Regions from separate parts of the Thermobifida alba genome, predicted to be linked through region 1. Evidence: riboswitches for the same ligand, from Rfam matches in the RefSeq annotation. Region 1 holds a riboswitch; the other holds the start of a gene.

Region 1 (7,109 bases):
ACAGGCCGATGCTGCGGGCGGCGACCGCCCCGCGTCCGACGAACTCCTCGACGCGGGCGCGCAGCAGCGGGGCGAGCGCGCGCACGCGGTCCAGGTAGGGGCCCTCGCGCAGCAGCTTCACCACGGCCGTGCCGACGGCGCAGGCCAGCGCGTTGCCGCCGAAGGTGCTGCCGTGCTGGCCGGGGCGGATGACGTCGAGCACCTCGGCGTCGGCGACCGCCGCCGCCACCGGCAGGATGCCGCCGCCCAGCGCCTTGCCGAACAGGTAGACGTCGGCGTCCACGCCGCTGTGCTCGCAGGCCCGCACGGTTCCGGTGCGGCCCAGCCCCGACTGCACCTCGTCGGCGACGAACAGCACGTTGTGGCGGGTGCACAGGTCGCGCACGCGCGGCAGGTAGTCGGGGGGCGGCACGATCACCCCCGCCTCGCCCTGCACCGGCTCCAGCAGCACCGCGACCGTGTCGGCGTCGATCGCGGCGGCCAGCGCCTCGGCGTCGCCGTAGGGGACGACGCGGAAGCCCGGGGTGGGCGGCCCGAAGCCCCGGTAGGCCTCGGGGTCGGTGGAGAAGGAGACGATCGTGGTGGTGCGTCCGTGGAAGTTGCCGGCCGCCACCACGATGACGGCCCGTCCCTCGGGCACGCCCTTGACCTCGTAGCCCCACTTGCGGGCGACCTTGATGCCGGTCTCCACCGCCTCGGCCCCGGTGTTGACCGGCAGCACCCGGTCCTTGCCGACGAGTCCGGCCAGCGCGGTGACGAACGGCGCGAACCGGTCGTGGTGGAAGGCGCGGCTGGTGAGCGTGATCCGCTCCAGTTGGGCGTGTGCCGCGGCGAGCAGCTCGGGGTTGCGGTGCCCGAAGTTGGTCGCCGAGTACCCGGCCAGGCCGTCCAGGTAGCGGCGGCCCGCGACGTCGGTCACCCAGGCGCCCTCGCCCTCGGCGATGACCACGGGCAGCGGACGGTAGTTGTGTGCCGAGTGCCGCTCGGCCAGGGCGATGTGGCGGTCGGCGGGCAGGGCGCCGTCGGCCGCGGCCGTCTCCGGTGGACGTGTGCTCATGGGACCGCTCCGATCGTCGTTGATCGTTGTCTGTTCGGGATACCCGCGTCGCCGAACGGTGACGCTCCCTTGCCGACGATCGGGGGGATGTGCGCGGCGCGCCGGTGCGCACCGCCGCGCGCCGAGCCCCCGGTCCGCCGGGGCGATGGAGAGGGGGTCCCGATGCACGCTCGCGACGTCGCCGCGGTCGCCCGGGCGCAGGAGGCCGGAGAGCGCCTGAGGTTCCTGTTCTTCTGGGGGCACCGTCCGCCGCGCGGCGGCGGGGTCGGCCCGGGCTGCCTGAGCCAGTGGTGGGAGGCGCCCTTCACCGTGGCGGGGCAGGCCTACCGCACCGCCGAGCACTTCATGATGGCGGAGAAGGCCCGCCTGTTCGGCGACGAGCGGACCCGGCGCGAGGTACTGGACGCGCCCCATCCCGGCGCGGCCAAGAAACTGGGCCGCCAGGTGCGGGGCTTCGACGAGGCGACGTGGGCCGAGCACCGCTACGGCATCGTCGTGCGCGGCAACCTGGCCAAGTTCACCCAGCACCCCGACCTCGGCGCCTTCCTGCGGGGCACCGGGGACCGCGTGCTGGTCGAGGCCAGCCCGGTCGACCGGATCTGGGGCATCGGCCTGGCCGCCGACGACGAGCGGGCCGCGACCGCGGCGCACTGGCGCGGGCTGAACCTGCTCGGTTTCGCGCTGATGGACGTCCGTGAGGAACTCCACACCTCCGATTTCTCCGCCGCCGACACCGGACGACGGTGATCTTCGGCACAGGTTCAGCGGGAGTTCACCCCGTCTTTGTGGCGCGTCTCACCGGGGCGCGCTCCCCCACTCTCCGCACCACCGGTCCTATCGGGCTTTTCACCGTCTCCTGATAGCCGACCCCGAAGGGATGTGACTCAGGTCATAACTGCAAGATCGATCCTCACACCCGCCCACGGGCACAACAGCGACAGGGGCGAAAAATGACCGAAATGCGAGTTCTGGGAGCAACCGGTTCCTCCGGTGCCAGCGACCTCTCCTTGTCCGGCCTGCTGGCCGCCGTCGCCGCGGCGGTACCCCAGCGGCTCGCCGTCGTCGCGGGGGCACGCCGCCTGACCTTCGCCGCCCTCGACGCCCGCGCCACCCTCGTCGCCCGCCACCTGCTCGACGCGGGCATCCGGCCCGGCGAACACGTGGCCGTCCTCTGCTTCAACCGCGCCGAGTGGCTGGAAGCGGCCTTCGGGACCTGGCGCGCCGGAGCCGTCCCCGTCAACGTCAACTACCGCTACGTCGCCGCCGAACTGCGCTACCTGCTCGACAACGCCGACGCGGTCGCCCTCATCGCCGAACGCTCCCTCGCCGCCACCGTCGCCCGCGTCCGCCACGAACTGCCGCTGCTGCGCCACGTCCTGCTCATCGACGACGACGCCCCCGACCGCACCGACGGCGTCGACTACGAGGCCGCGCTCGCCGCCGCCGCGCACTCCGCCACACCGCTGCCCGCCACCGGGGGCGACGACCTGTACCTGCTCTACACCGGCGGCACCACCGGCTACCCCAGGGGCGTCATGTGGCGGCAGGAGGACATCTTCCACGTCGCCCTGGAGCAGCGCCGCCCCGGCACCCCGCGCGCCGCCGACGCGGCGACCGTCGCCGAACGGGCCGCGCGTGCCACCCCGCTGCGCATGCTCGTGCTGGGCCCGGTGATGCACGCCGCGGGCCAGTGGAACGCGCTGAGCATGCTGTTCCGGGGCAGCACCGTGGTGCTCAGCACCGACCGGGTCTTCTCCCCCACCCGCATCGTGGACCTCGCCGACCGCGAGGGCGTGCACATCGTGCAGTGCGTCGGCGACGCCATGGCCCGCCCCCTCGCCCAGGAGCTGCTGCGCAGCCCCGGCCGATGTCGGAGCCTGACCACCGTCAGCTCCGGCGGCACCCCCCTCACCCCCACCGCGCGCCAACTGTGGCGCGCCTGGAAGCCGACCATCACCATCAACGACAACTACGGCGGCAGCGAGACCGGCGTGTGCGGATCGGCCGCCGCCCGCCTCAGCGGGAAGACGCGGCGCTTCGCCATGAGCCCCAGCGTGGCCGTGCTCGACGACCGGCTGCGGCCGCTGCCGCCCGGCTCCGACCAGATCGGCCGGATCGCCCGCACCGGACGCATCCCGCTGGGCTACTACAACGACCCGGAGAAGACCGCGCGGACCTTCCCCGTGGACGCCGACGGCCGCCGCTGGGCGCTGTCCGGGGACTACGGGACCATCGCGGCGGACGGCACCATCGAACTGCTGGGCCGCGGCTCCACGGTGATCAACACCGGCGGGGAGAAGGTCTACCCCGAGGAGGTCGAGGCGGTCCTCAAGGCGCACCCGGCCGTCGCCGACGCCATCGTGGTCGCCGCCCCCGACGAACGGCTCGGCCAGCGGGTCAGCGCCGTGATCGCCCTGACCGGCCCGCGGCGGCCCAGCGACAAGGAACTGCGCGACCACTGCCGGCAGCGGCTGGCCGGCTTCAAGGTGCCGCGCACCATCCGCGTCGTGGACGAGGTCAAGCGGACCGCCGTGGGCAAGCAGGACTACCGCTGGGCCTCCCGCGTGGCCCGCGAACCGGCCCCCGCACTCAGCCGCTGACCGTCCCCGTCCGGCCCCGCCCGCCGCCTCCGCCCGGCGCGCGGGGCCGGACCGCGTGCGGCGGCCGGGGCCCGGCGAACGCGCCTCACCGTCCTGTCGCCGCGCCGAATCCGCTCCCCTTACACTGGGTGCCTGTCTGCCCGGCCGCTCCGGTCCGCTGCGCGAGCACACCGCCCGGGCAGCTCCCACGCGTTTTCCTCCGGGCATCGGCCTCCCGCCCCGTTCCGACCACGACGGGACGGGACCGCCTTCCCTTTTCCACGACGAGAAGTAGGACATGGCGAAGTCAATCGGCACCCATCTGCTCAACGGCGTGCGCGGCGCCCTCATCGGAACCGCCGAAGTCGTCCCCGGCATCAGCGGCGGCACCATCGCGCTGATCACCGGCGTCTACGAGACCCTCATCAACTCCGCCGGCCACGTGGTCAGCGGCGTCAGGCTGCTCGCCACCGACCTCGTCCGGGGCAGGGGGACCGCCCGCGCCCGCGAGGAGTTCGGCCGCGCCGACTGGGGAGTCGTCCTGGTCGTGCTGGCGGGCATGGTGCTGGCCGTGCTGATCGCCGCCCGCGTCATCGCCCCGCTGGTCGAGGACCACCCGTCCGAGTCCTACGCCCTGTTCTTCGGCCTGGTGCTGGCCTCCCTGTGGGTGCCCTACAGCGGCTCGGGGCGGCGCTGGCGGATCGGCGACTACCTGCTCGCCCTCGTGATGGCCGTGGCCTCGTTCCTGCTCACCGGCCTGCCGCCCACCCAGGTGGAACCCACTCCCCTCGTCGTCATGGTCGCGGCCTCCGTCGCGATCTGCGCGCTGGTGCTGCCCGGCATGTCCGGCTCGTTCATCCTGCTCACCCTCGGCCTGTACACCGTGACGATGAACGCGCTCAACGACCGCGACCTCGGCTACATCGCCACCTTCGCCCTGGGCGCGACCATCGGCCTGGCCCTGTTCGTCAAACTGCTCCAGTGGCTGCTGGACCGCTTCCACCACCTCACCCTGGTGGTGATGACCGGGCTGATGGCCGGATCGCTGCGCTCCCTGTGGCCCTGGCAGGACGAGGACCGCACCCTGCTCGCCCCCGACCAGGGCAACCTCGTGCTGTGCGTGGTGCTGGCCGTGGTCGGTGCGGCCGCCGTCATCGGCATCATGCTGGTCGAGCACCGGCTGAAGGCCCGCGCGGCGGCCCAGGAGGCCCCCGCCCCCGCCGCTCCCGCCCGCCGACCCCAGGAGAACGACGAGGTCGTCGGCTGACCCGTCCCCGCACCGCCGCGCCGCCCCCCCTGCCCGCTCCGGGCAGGGGGGCGGCGCCGTGTTGCTAGCCTTCGCAGTGGACGCGGGGTGCCGGCCCCCTCGCCGGCTGAGATGACACCCGCCGAACCTGATCTAGGTCGTACTAGCGGAGGGACGTCCCCATGATTCCCACCATCCTGTCCATCGCGGGCACCGATCCCAGCGGCGGGGCGGGCATCCAGGCCGATCTGAAGGCCTTCTCTGCACTCGGCGGCTACGGCACGACCGTGGTGACCGCGCTGGTCGCGCAGACCACCACCGGGGTCAGCGAGGTGCACGACGTCCCGGCGGCGTTCGTACGCAGCCAGCTGGACACCCTGCTGACCGACGTGCGGGTGGACGCCGTCAAGATCGGCATGCTCTCCAACACCGAGGTCATCGAGGTAGTGGCCGCCGCCATCGACGCCTACCAGCTGCCCAACGTGGTCCTCGACCCGGTGATGGTCGCCAAGAGCGGCGACCGCCTGCTGGCCGCCGAGGCGGTGGAGGCGCTGCGCACCGAACTGCTGCCGCGCGCCGACCTGATCACCCCCAACCTGCCGGAGGCCGCCGACCTGCTGGGCGAGGCCGAGGCCACCGACCCTGCGGACATGCGCGGCCAGGCCGAACGGCTGCTGGCGCTCGGCCCGCGCCGGGTGCTGCTCAAGGGCGGCCACCTGTCCGGGCCGACCAGCACCGACCTGCTGCTGTCGGCCGACGGCGAAGCCGAGACGCTCACCGCCGAACGGGTGGACACCACCAACACGCACGGCACCGGCTGCACCCTCTCCTCCGCGATCGCCGCCCTGCGCCCGCAGCGCCCCACCTGGTCGCAGGCGGTGCGCGAGGCCAAGGACTACCTCACCGAGGCGCTGCGCCACGCCGACGAACTGGAGATCGGCAAGGGCAAGGGCCCCGTGCACCACTTCCACGCCTGGTGGGGGAGGCAGGCTCCGCGGTCCCGCTGAGCGGGGCCGCGCCTCCGTCGGCGCGTCCCGCACCGGACCCGCGAGAGCCGCGGCCCGGGAAGGGCATCCCCTCCCCGGGCCGACCGGCTCATCCCCGGGGGCTGACCTCGGGAGGCTCCGACACGTCCGGGTCCGCCCTGCGGGGCCCCGGCACGCCGGGACCCGACACGTCCACCAGGTCGGGGTCCCGCCAGTTCGGGTTGGCGAAGTACCGCTTGGTCTCCGCCACCACGATCGGCGACAGCAGCAGCAGGCCCAGCAGGTTGGGCAGCGCCATCAGGCCGTTGGCGATGTCGCTGAACTTCCAGACCGTGCTCAGCTCGGTGGTCGCGCCGACGAACACCACCAGGGTGAACACGATGCGGAACGGCACCACCGCGGCCCGCCCGACCAGGTAGTCCATGCAGCGCTCGCCGTAGTAGCACCAGCCCACCAGCGTGGTGAAGGCGAAGAACACCACCGCGATCGCCACGGTGTACTGGCCCAGCGGCTCCAGCGCCGGGGAGATCCGCCCCAGCCCTTCGGCCATGCCCAGCGAGGTCATCAGCGAGCCGTCCTCGCTCCCGGCCTGCCGCCACGCCCCCGTGACGATGATGACCATGCAGGTCATGGTCACCACGATGATGGTGTCGATGAAGGTCTGCGTCATCGACACCATCGCCTGGCGCACCGGCTGGTTGGTCTTGGCGGCGGCCGCCGCGATGCCTCCGGTGCCCAGACCGGACTCGTTGGAGAAGATGCCGCGCGCCACCCCCTGCTGGATCGCGTACAGCAGCGCCGAGCCGAGCAGGCCGCCCGCGGCCGCCTCGCCGGTGAAGGCGTCCCGGAAGACCAGGGCCAGCGCCGCGGGAAGGTCCGCGACGTGGACGACGAGCACAGTCACCGCGATGAGCACGTAGGCGACGATCATGACCGGCACCACTCCGGCGGCGAACCGGCCGATGCTCTTGATGCCGCCCAGCACGACCGCGCCCACGACGACGACCATCGCGGCCCCGGTGGCCCAGGTGGGCACCGACCAGACGCTCTCCAGCTGCGCCGACACGGTGTTGGCCTGCGTCATGTTGCCGATACCGAACGCCGCCACCGCGCCGAACAGGGCGAACAGGAAGCCCAGCACCAGGCCGAACCCGCCGCCGACCCCGTGGCGCAGGTAGAACATCGGGCCGCCGCTCTGCTCGCCCCGGGCGTCCCTGCGGCGGTACTTCACGCCCAGCAGC
Region 2 (7,109 bases), 2.1 Mb from region 1:
TGCACCAGGGCGTCGGCCAGGTCGGTGGGGTCGCTGCTGGCCGCGGCCAGCAGCCCGGGCAGCGCGATGGCCAGCAGGCGGACCGCCGCGCCGAACGCGCCCCAGGCGCCCTCCTGGCCGTAGAGCAGGTTGACCACTCCGGTGGAGACGCCCATGAGCAGGAACGGAACGCTCAGGACCAGCAGGGTGGACCGGCCGATGCCGCTGAACGGCACCACCGCGGCCGTGACGGCCAGCACCACTCCGCCGGTCACCGGGTCCACCGCGGGGATCAGGCCGAGTGAGAGGACGACCGCCGTGATCAGCTTGGCCGCCGGGTTGACGCCGAGCAGCCAGGACCGGACGCCGCCCGGCCGGCTCCGCCCGGAGGGCGGACCGGTCTCGGTCAGGGGTGCGGAGTTCACCGTGTGTTCTCCGTTCCGGTGCGCAGGACCTCGGTGACCGCGCCGTCGGCGACCCGCAGTTCGACGTCGGCGAGGTGGCGCAGCAGCAGCGGGTCGTGGGTGGCCAGCACGATCGCCCGGCCCTGGGCGCGCAGTCCGTCCAGCAGTTCCACGAGTTCCACCCAGGTGCGGGTGTCCTGCCCGAACGTGGGTTCGTCGAGCACCAGCACGTCGGGGGCGTGCCGGGGGCCGGAGCTGAGCGCGGTGGCCACCGACAGCCGCCGCTTCTCCCCGCCGGACAGGGTGTAGGGGTGCTTGTCGGCGAGGTGGGCCAGCCGCATCCGGTCCAGCAGCTCGTCCGCCCGCGCGGCGGCCTCGGCCTCGTCCGCTCCCGCGCGCAGCGGCGCGAACCGCAGTTCGTCGCGCACGGTGGCGGTGACGAACTGGTCCTCGGCGTGCTGGAACACCGTGCCGACGTGCCGGGCGAGGCGCCGCGCCGGCCACCTGACCAGCGGGCGCGGGTCGGCGTCGGCGAGCGGGCCGCGCGGCAGCACCTGCCCCGCGGCCGGTTTCGCCAGCCCGGCCAGCGCCGTCAGCAGGGTGGACTTGCCCGCGCCGTTGGCCCCGGTGAGCGCGGTGGCGCTGCCCGCCGCGACCGTGACGTCCACGTCGCGCAGCACGGTCGCGGCCCGCCTCCGCCGTCCCAGGGGGGCCGGGGTGCGCAGGGCGCAGCCCACGGCCTCGACGAGGGCGGGACCGCCGGGGGCGCGCCCCGTCCGGGGGGCGGGGTCGACGCCGGGCACCCACACGCCCCGCTCGGCCAGGGCGCGGCCGTGGTCGGCGAACACGGTGCGGGGCGCCCCGTCGGCGACCACCCCGCCTCTCGGTTCCACCACCACGACCCGGTCCACCAGGTCCACCACGTCGGCGACGCGGTGTTCGACGAGCACCAGGGTGGCCCCGGTGTCGGCGAGCAGGCGGGCGAGGACGCCGCGGACCAGCCGCGCGCCCGCCGGGTCGAGGTTGGCGGTGGGTTCGTCCAGCAGCAGCAGGCGGGGGCGCATGGCGAGCACCCCGGCGATGACCAGGCGCTGCTTCTCCCCTCCGGACAGCGCCGCCGTGGGGTGGTTCCGCCCGTGGGGGAAGCCGACGCGGGCGAGCGCCTCGTCCACCCGGGCCCAGATCCGCTCGCGGGGCACGCCGAGGTTCTCCAGCCCGAAGGCGACGTCGTCCCCGGCGCGGGCCATCACCAGTTGGCTCTCCGGGTCCTGCGCGACCAGGCCGACCGCGCCGCGCCGCCGGTTCGCCGGTTGCCCGTCGACCAGCAGCCGCCCCTCCTCCTCCCCGGTGAGGGCGCCGTCGGGTCCGGTGAGTCCGGCGAGCGCGTGCAGCAGGGTGCTCTTGCCCGCTCCGGAGGAGCCCAGCAGCAGCACGCGTTCGCCCGGCTCGATCACCAGGTCGACGCCGCGCAGCGCGTACTCGGCGCGTCCGGCGTGCCGCCATCCCCAGCCGGACAGTTCGACGCGCGCGCCGGCGCCGTCGTGGTTCGCGGTGCGCATCGGACTACCCCCGCGCCGAGGGGAAGGGGGCCAGCGCCCCGGCCGCGGCCAGGCGCGTGGTGAGCAGCCGCGACCCCGCCCCCGCGATGACTCCCGCGCTGATCAGCACGATCACCCCGTAGGTGACCTGGTGGGACAGCGGCCAGGTGATGTGGGAGGTGAGGTTGTCCCGGATGGCGGGGGAGATGCCCCCGGCGACTCCCGCCAGCACGGCCACGCCCATGCCCCAGTGGCGGTAGCGGAAGGCGAGGAAGGTCAGCTCGCTCAGCAGTCCCTGCAGGGCTCCGGAGACGAGGACGGACACTCCCCAGCCGGTGCCCAGCAGCATCTCCAGGGAGGCGGCCGCGAGCGAGGTCAGCAGGGCGGCGCCGGGTTTGCGGATGACGAGTCCGCCGAGGACTCCGGGGACCAGCCACATGCCGTAGAGGACGGCCTGGGCCGGAGGGAAGAAGGCGAACAGTCCGGTGGTGGCGCTCCACAGGGCGCTCCACAGCCAGAAGACGAGGCCGACGGCGACACCGATGACGGCGGACACCACGATGTCCACGGTGCGCCAGTGCAGCGGGGTGGTGCGGTCGTGCCCGGGCCGGGGGGCGGCGGGGCTGGTCATGGTCGTGATCCCTTCGCGTATCACGGAGGGCTCTGCGGCCAAGAGCGCACACCGGTGAGCCGGCGCCCGCCGGAGGAACCGGCGCGCGGGCGCACGCCACCGGCGGCGGTTCCCACGACTTCCTTCGCTGGCATTACCCAGATCAGGTGTGTAAGGGTCTGCGGCTGTGCCGCACTCTCAGCGCTGAGGCGCTCCCCTGTCGTTCGTTGTGCTCCCCCATTATGGCCACGGGGGAGCAACCGGGACCAGTGGCCTCCGCCGTACCGGGGCCGGCCACGTGCCCGGGCGGGCCGCGTCCCGGCTGCCGCCCCGGACACGGCCGCGGTCCTCCCCGTCAGCGCAGCACCAGTCCGCCGATTCCCGTGGCGGGCTCGGGCACCACGGCCAGCCCCGTCTCGGCCGGGTGGGTCAGCAGCGGGTGCCGGGGGCGCACCCGGACCGTGTAGCCGCAGGCGCCCGCACGGTCCAGCGGGACCGTCCCGGTGAAGCGGACCAGCGGCCGCGCGACGTCCTGGGTCTCCAGCGGCGCCAGTTCGGTGTAGGAGGGGTCCACCAGTTCGTCGGACTCGTCGACGCGGCCCAACGCCACCTCCACGCACAGGTCGTCGGGGTCGACGTCCCCCAGCACCAGGGTGGCGCGCACCACCAGTTCCCCGCCCAGCTGCGGCGGCTCCCCCTTGCCGGACACCTCGACGTGCTCGATGCGCACCCCCGGCCAGGCCCGGCGCACCTTCCGCTTCCAGGCGGCCAGTTCCCGGGCGCCGCGCTGCCCGTCGGCGGCGAGCCGCCGCGCGGAGAGCGCCGCGGGCTGGTAGAGCCGTTCCACGTACTCGCGGACCATGCGGGTGGCCAGCACCTTGGGTCCCAGCGAGACCAGGGTGTGCTTGACCATCTCCAGCCACCGCCTGGGCAGCCCCGCCTCGTCGCGGTCGTAGAACAGCGGCGCGACCTGCTCCTCGAACAGGTCGTACAGCGCCGCGGCCTCGATGTCGTCGCGCCGTTCGGGGTCGCCCACCCCGTCGGCGGTGGGGATCGCCCAGCCGTTGGAGCCGTCGAACCACTCGTCCCACCAGCCGTCGCGGACCGACAGGTTGAGGCCGCCGTTGAGCGCGGACTTCATCCCGGAGGTGCCGCACGCCTCCAGCGGACGCAGCGGGTTGTTCAGCCACACGTCGCAGCCGCGCACCAGCGCCCCGGCCAGCGCCATGTCGTAGTCGGGCAGGAAGACGATCCGGTCCCGCACCCGGGGGTCGTCGCTGAAGCGCACGATCTCCTGGATGAGCCGCTTGCCGCCCTCGTCGGCGGGGTGCGCCTTGCCGGCGATGACGATCTGGACGGGGCGTTCCGGGTGGCGCAGCAGCGCGGTGAGCCGCTCGGGGTCGCGCAGCATCAGGGTGAGCCGCTTGTAGGAGGGCACCCGCCGGGCGAAGCCGACGGTGAGCACCTCCGGGTCGAGCGCCTCGTCGATCCAGGTGAGTTCCGCCTCGGTGGCCCCGCGCTGCCGCCAGGAGGCGCGCAGCCGCCGCCGGGCCTCGACGACCAGCCGCTCCCGCAGGGTGCGGCGCATCCGCCAGAGCTCCTCCCCGTCCTTCTCGACGATCCGCTCCCAGCCCTGCGGCGTCTCGAACTCCTCCGGGTCGGTGACCAGGGACCGGGCCGTCTCCAGGGCCTCCTCCGCCACCCAGGTGGCGGCGTGCACCCCGTTGGTGACCGAGGTGATGGGGACCTCGTCGACGTCGAACCCCGGCCACAGCCCGCCGAACATCTCCCGGCTGACCGCCCCGTGCAGCCTGCTGACCCCGTTGACCCGCTGGGCGAGCCGCATCCCCATCACGGCCATGTTGAACACGTCGGGGTCCCCGCCCGGGTAGGTCTCGGCGCCCAGTGCCATGACCCGTTCCACCGGCAGGCCGGGGAGTGCGACGGGGCCGCTGAAGTGGCGTTCCACCAGTTCCCGGGGGAAGCGGTCGATGCCGGCGGGCACGGGGGTGTGGGTGGTGAACACGGTGCCCGCCCGGGTGGCTTCCAGCGCCTCGTCGAAGTCCAGGCCGGCGGTCTCGATGTACTCGCGCAGCCGCTCCAGGCCCAGGAACCCGGCGTGCCCCTCGTTCATGTGGAAGACCTCGGGTTCGGGGTGCCCGGTGCGGGCGCAGTAGGTGCGGACCGCGCGCAGCCCGCCGATGCCCAGCAGCAGTTCCTGGCGCAGCCGCTGCTCGTTTCCGCCGCCGTAGAGGCGGTCGGTGACGCCGCGCAGCTCCGGTTCGTTGTCCTCCTGGTAGGTGTCCAGCAGCAGCAGCGGCACCCGGCCCACGCGCACCACCCACACGTGCGCGGTCAGCAGGTGGTCGTCGGGCAGGGCGACGGTGACCCCGACCGGGTTGCCGTCGTCCTCCAGGCGGGTCATGGGCAGGCCGCGCGGGTCGATCTCGGGGTAGCGCTCCAGCTGCCACCCCTCGGGCGACAGCGACTGGGAGAAGTAGCCGTGCCGGTACAGCAGTCCCACGCCGATCACCGGGACGCCCAGGTCGCTGGCGCTCTTGAGGTGGTCCCCGGCGAGGATGCCCAGTCCCCCGGAGTACTGCGGCAGCGCGGCGTCGAGTCCGTACTCGGCGGAGAAGTAGGCGACCGCCGCCGGCGGCGTGGCCTGGGCGCCGTCGGCGAACCGCTGGTACCACAGCGGGGCGTCGAGGTAGCGGTCCAGGTCGGCGGCGGCCTCGTCGAGACGGGTTCGGAACTCCGCGTCGCCGGAGAGCTCCCGGAGGCGTTCCGGGGGGACCTCGCCGAGCAGCCGGACCGGGTCGTGGCCCACGGACTCCCAGAGTCCGGGGTCGACCGCGGCGAACACGGCACGCGTGGGGGCGTGCCACGCCCAGCGCAGGTTGGCGGCGAGCCTGCCCAGGGCAGCCAGCTCGTCGGGCAGAACGGTGCGGACGGTGAACCTACGAATGGCCTTCACGAAACGGGAGGCTAACCAACAGACCGACCGCATGCGAGCCTTCCACGCCGCCGCACCGCAGATGTCGGCAAATCACGCCTCCCGCCTGGAAATCGCCACACCGGAGATCCTTCGGGAAAAAGATTTACCGCCGCTTTGAATGATCGTGGCAGAAGCGTGAAGAACAGCCGGAGGCAGCGTCGGAACACCTCTTATGTGACATGAAGAATTCCTCTGTGTTTCGAGCTGTTTACCCGTAGATCACGTTGATCACGCAGATGGGAGGGGAGGGGTTGGGGGTCCCGCTTCTCCTGCTCCCTTCCGCCCTTTTTGCTTCCCTACCCTTCGGGTGTGCTACTTGCCCACCGGGCGGATATGTGACTAGCCTCACAAAAATAAATCCGTTCGGACTGTCGGAGAGTGGAGAATTCAGCCCGACTATAGACACAGGAGCGACTCACCCACACTCAGCCCCAAAGCACCTCTTGAAGGTTTCTTGGGCGATTTTTGACAGCTAGGCCCGCCCTCTGCCGCACAACCGCCACAACCCGCCAAACCACCCGGACCTCAACATCTCGATGGTGCACCCGTGATCGGACGATTTCCCATTCTCGACGTCTCGCCCGTGGTCGAGGCCGGGACGGCCAAGGCCGTCGTCGGCGAGACCTTTCCCGTGCGTGCGACCGTGTTCCGCGAAGGCCACGAGGCACTCGGTGCGGGCGTGGTCCTCTACACCCCCGAGGGGCAGCGCCGGCCCCTCGTCCCGCTCCGCGAGGTCGCCCCGGGCACCGACCGCTACGAAGCCGAGGTCACCGTCACCTCGGAGGGGCGCTGGCACTTCGTCATCGAGGCGTGGGGCGACCCGTACGCGACGTGGCGCCACGACGCCGAGATCAAGATCCCGCTCGGCCAGGACGTCGACCTGATGCTGGAGGAGGGCGCCCGCCTGCTCGACCGCATCGCCCGCCGCGTCCCGCGCCGTCCCGCGATCGCCGAGATCGCCGCCGCCCTGCGGGACGAGTCCCGCCCCGCCCACGAACGGCTGGAACTCGCCGTGTCCGACCTCGTCCTCAGCGAACTGGCCGAGCGCCCGCTGCGGGAACTGGTCACCCGGTCCAAGCGCTTCCCCGTGGTGGTCAGCCGCCGGCGCGCGCTGTTCGGCTCCTGGTACGAGTTCTTCCCGCGCTCCGAGGGCGCGGTGCTCGACACCGAGGACGGCGAACCCCGCTCTGGCACGTTCGCCACCGCGGCCAGGCGCCTGCCCGCCATCGCCGACATGGGGTTCGACATCGTCTACCTGCCGCCCATCCACCCGGTGGGCCACTCCTTCCGCAAGGGGCGCAACAACTCGCCCCTGGCCCAGCCGGGCGACCCCGGGTCGGTGTGGGCGATCGGCTCCTACGAGGGCGGCCACGACGCCGTCCACCCGGACCTGGGCACCATCGAGGACTTCGACGCCTTCGTGGCCCGCGCCCGCGAACTCGGGCTGGAGGTCGCCCTGGACCTGGCCCTCCAGGCCTCCCCCGACCACCCGTGGGTCAAGGAGCACCCCGAGTGGTTCACGGTCCGCGCCGACGGCTCGATCGCCTACGCGGAGAACCCGCCCAAGAAGTACCAGGACA

The links. A riboswitch is a leader RNA that binds a small molecule or an ion and turns the genes downstream of it on or off. The one in region 1 is predicted to bind thiamine pyrophosphate.
Region 2: another riboswitch for thiamine pyrophosphate. It lies ahead of FOF52_RS20975 (ECF transporter S component); the one in region 1 lies ahead of thiD (bifunctional hydroxymethylpyrimidine kinase/phosphomethylpyrimidine kinase).

What each region holds. Positions count from the first base shown of each region.
Region 1 is NZ_CP051627.1:2,571,411-2,578,519, forward strand. It holds gene rocD (ornithine--oxo-acid transaminase) at 1-1,057, opposite strand, end outside; gene FOF52_RS11385 (NADAR family protein) at 1,220-1,804, shown strand; gene FOF52_RS11390 (acyl-CoA synthetase) at 2,017-3,657, shown strand; gene FOF52_RS11395 (DUF368 domain-containing protein) at 3,935-4,903, shown strand; TPP riboswitch at 4,977-5,074, shown strand; gene thiD (bifunctional hydroxymethylpyrimidine kinase/phosphomethylpyrimidine kinase) at 5,065-5,889, shown strand; gene FOF52_RS11405 (alanine/glycine:cation symporter family protein) at 5,978-7,109, opposite strand, start outside.
Region 2 is NZ_CP051627.1:4,681,939-4,689,047, reverse strand. It holds gene FOF52_RS20985 (energy-coupling factor transporter transmembrane component T family protein) at 1-404, opposite strand, end outside; gene FOF52_RS20980 (ABC transporter ATP-binding protein) at 401-1,942, opposite strand; gene FOF52_RS20975 (ECF transporter S component) at 1,947-2,552, opposite strand; TPP riboswitch at 2,655-2,760, opposite strand; gene glgP (alpha-glucan family phosphorylase) at 2,887-5,508, opposite strand; gene FOF52_RS20965 (alpha-1,4-glucan--maltose-1-phosphate maltosyltransferase) at 6,077-7,109, shown strand, end outside.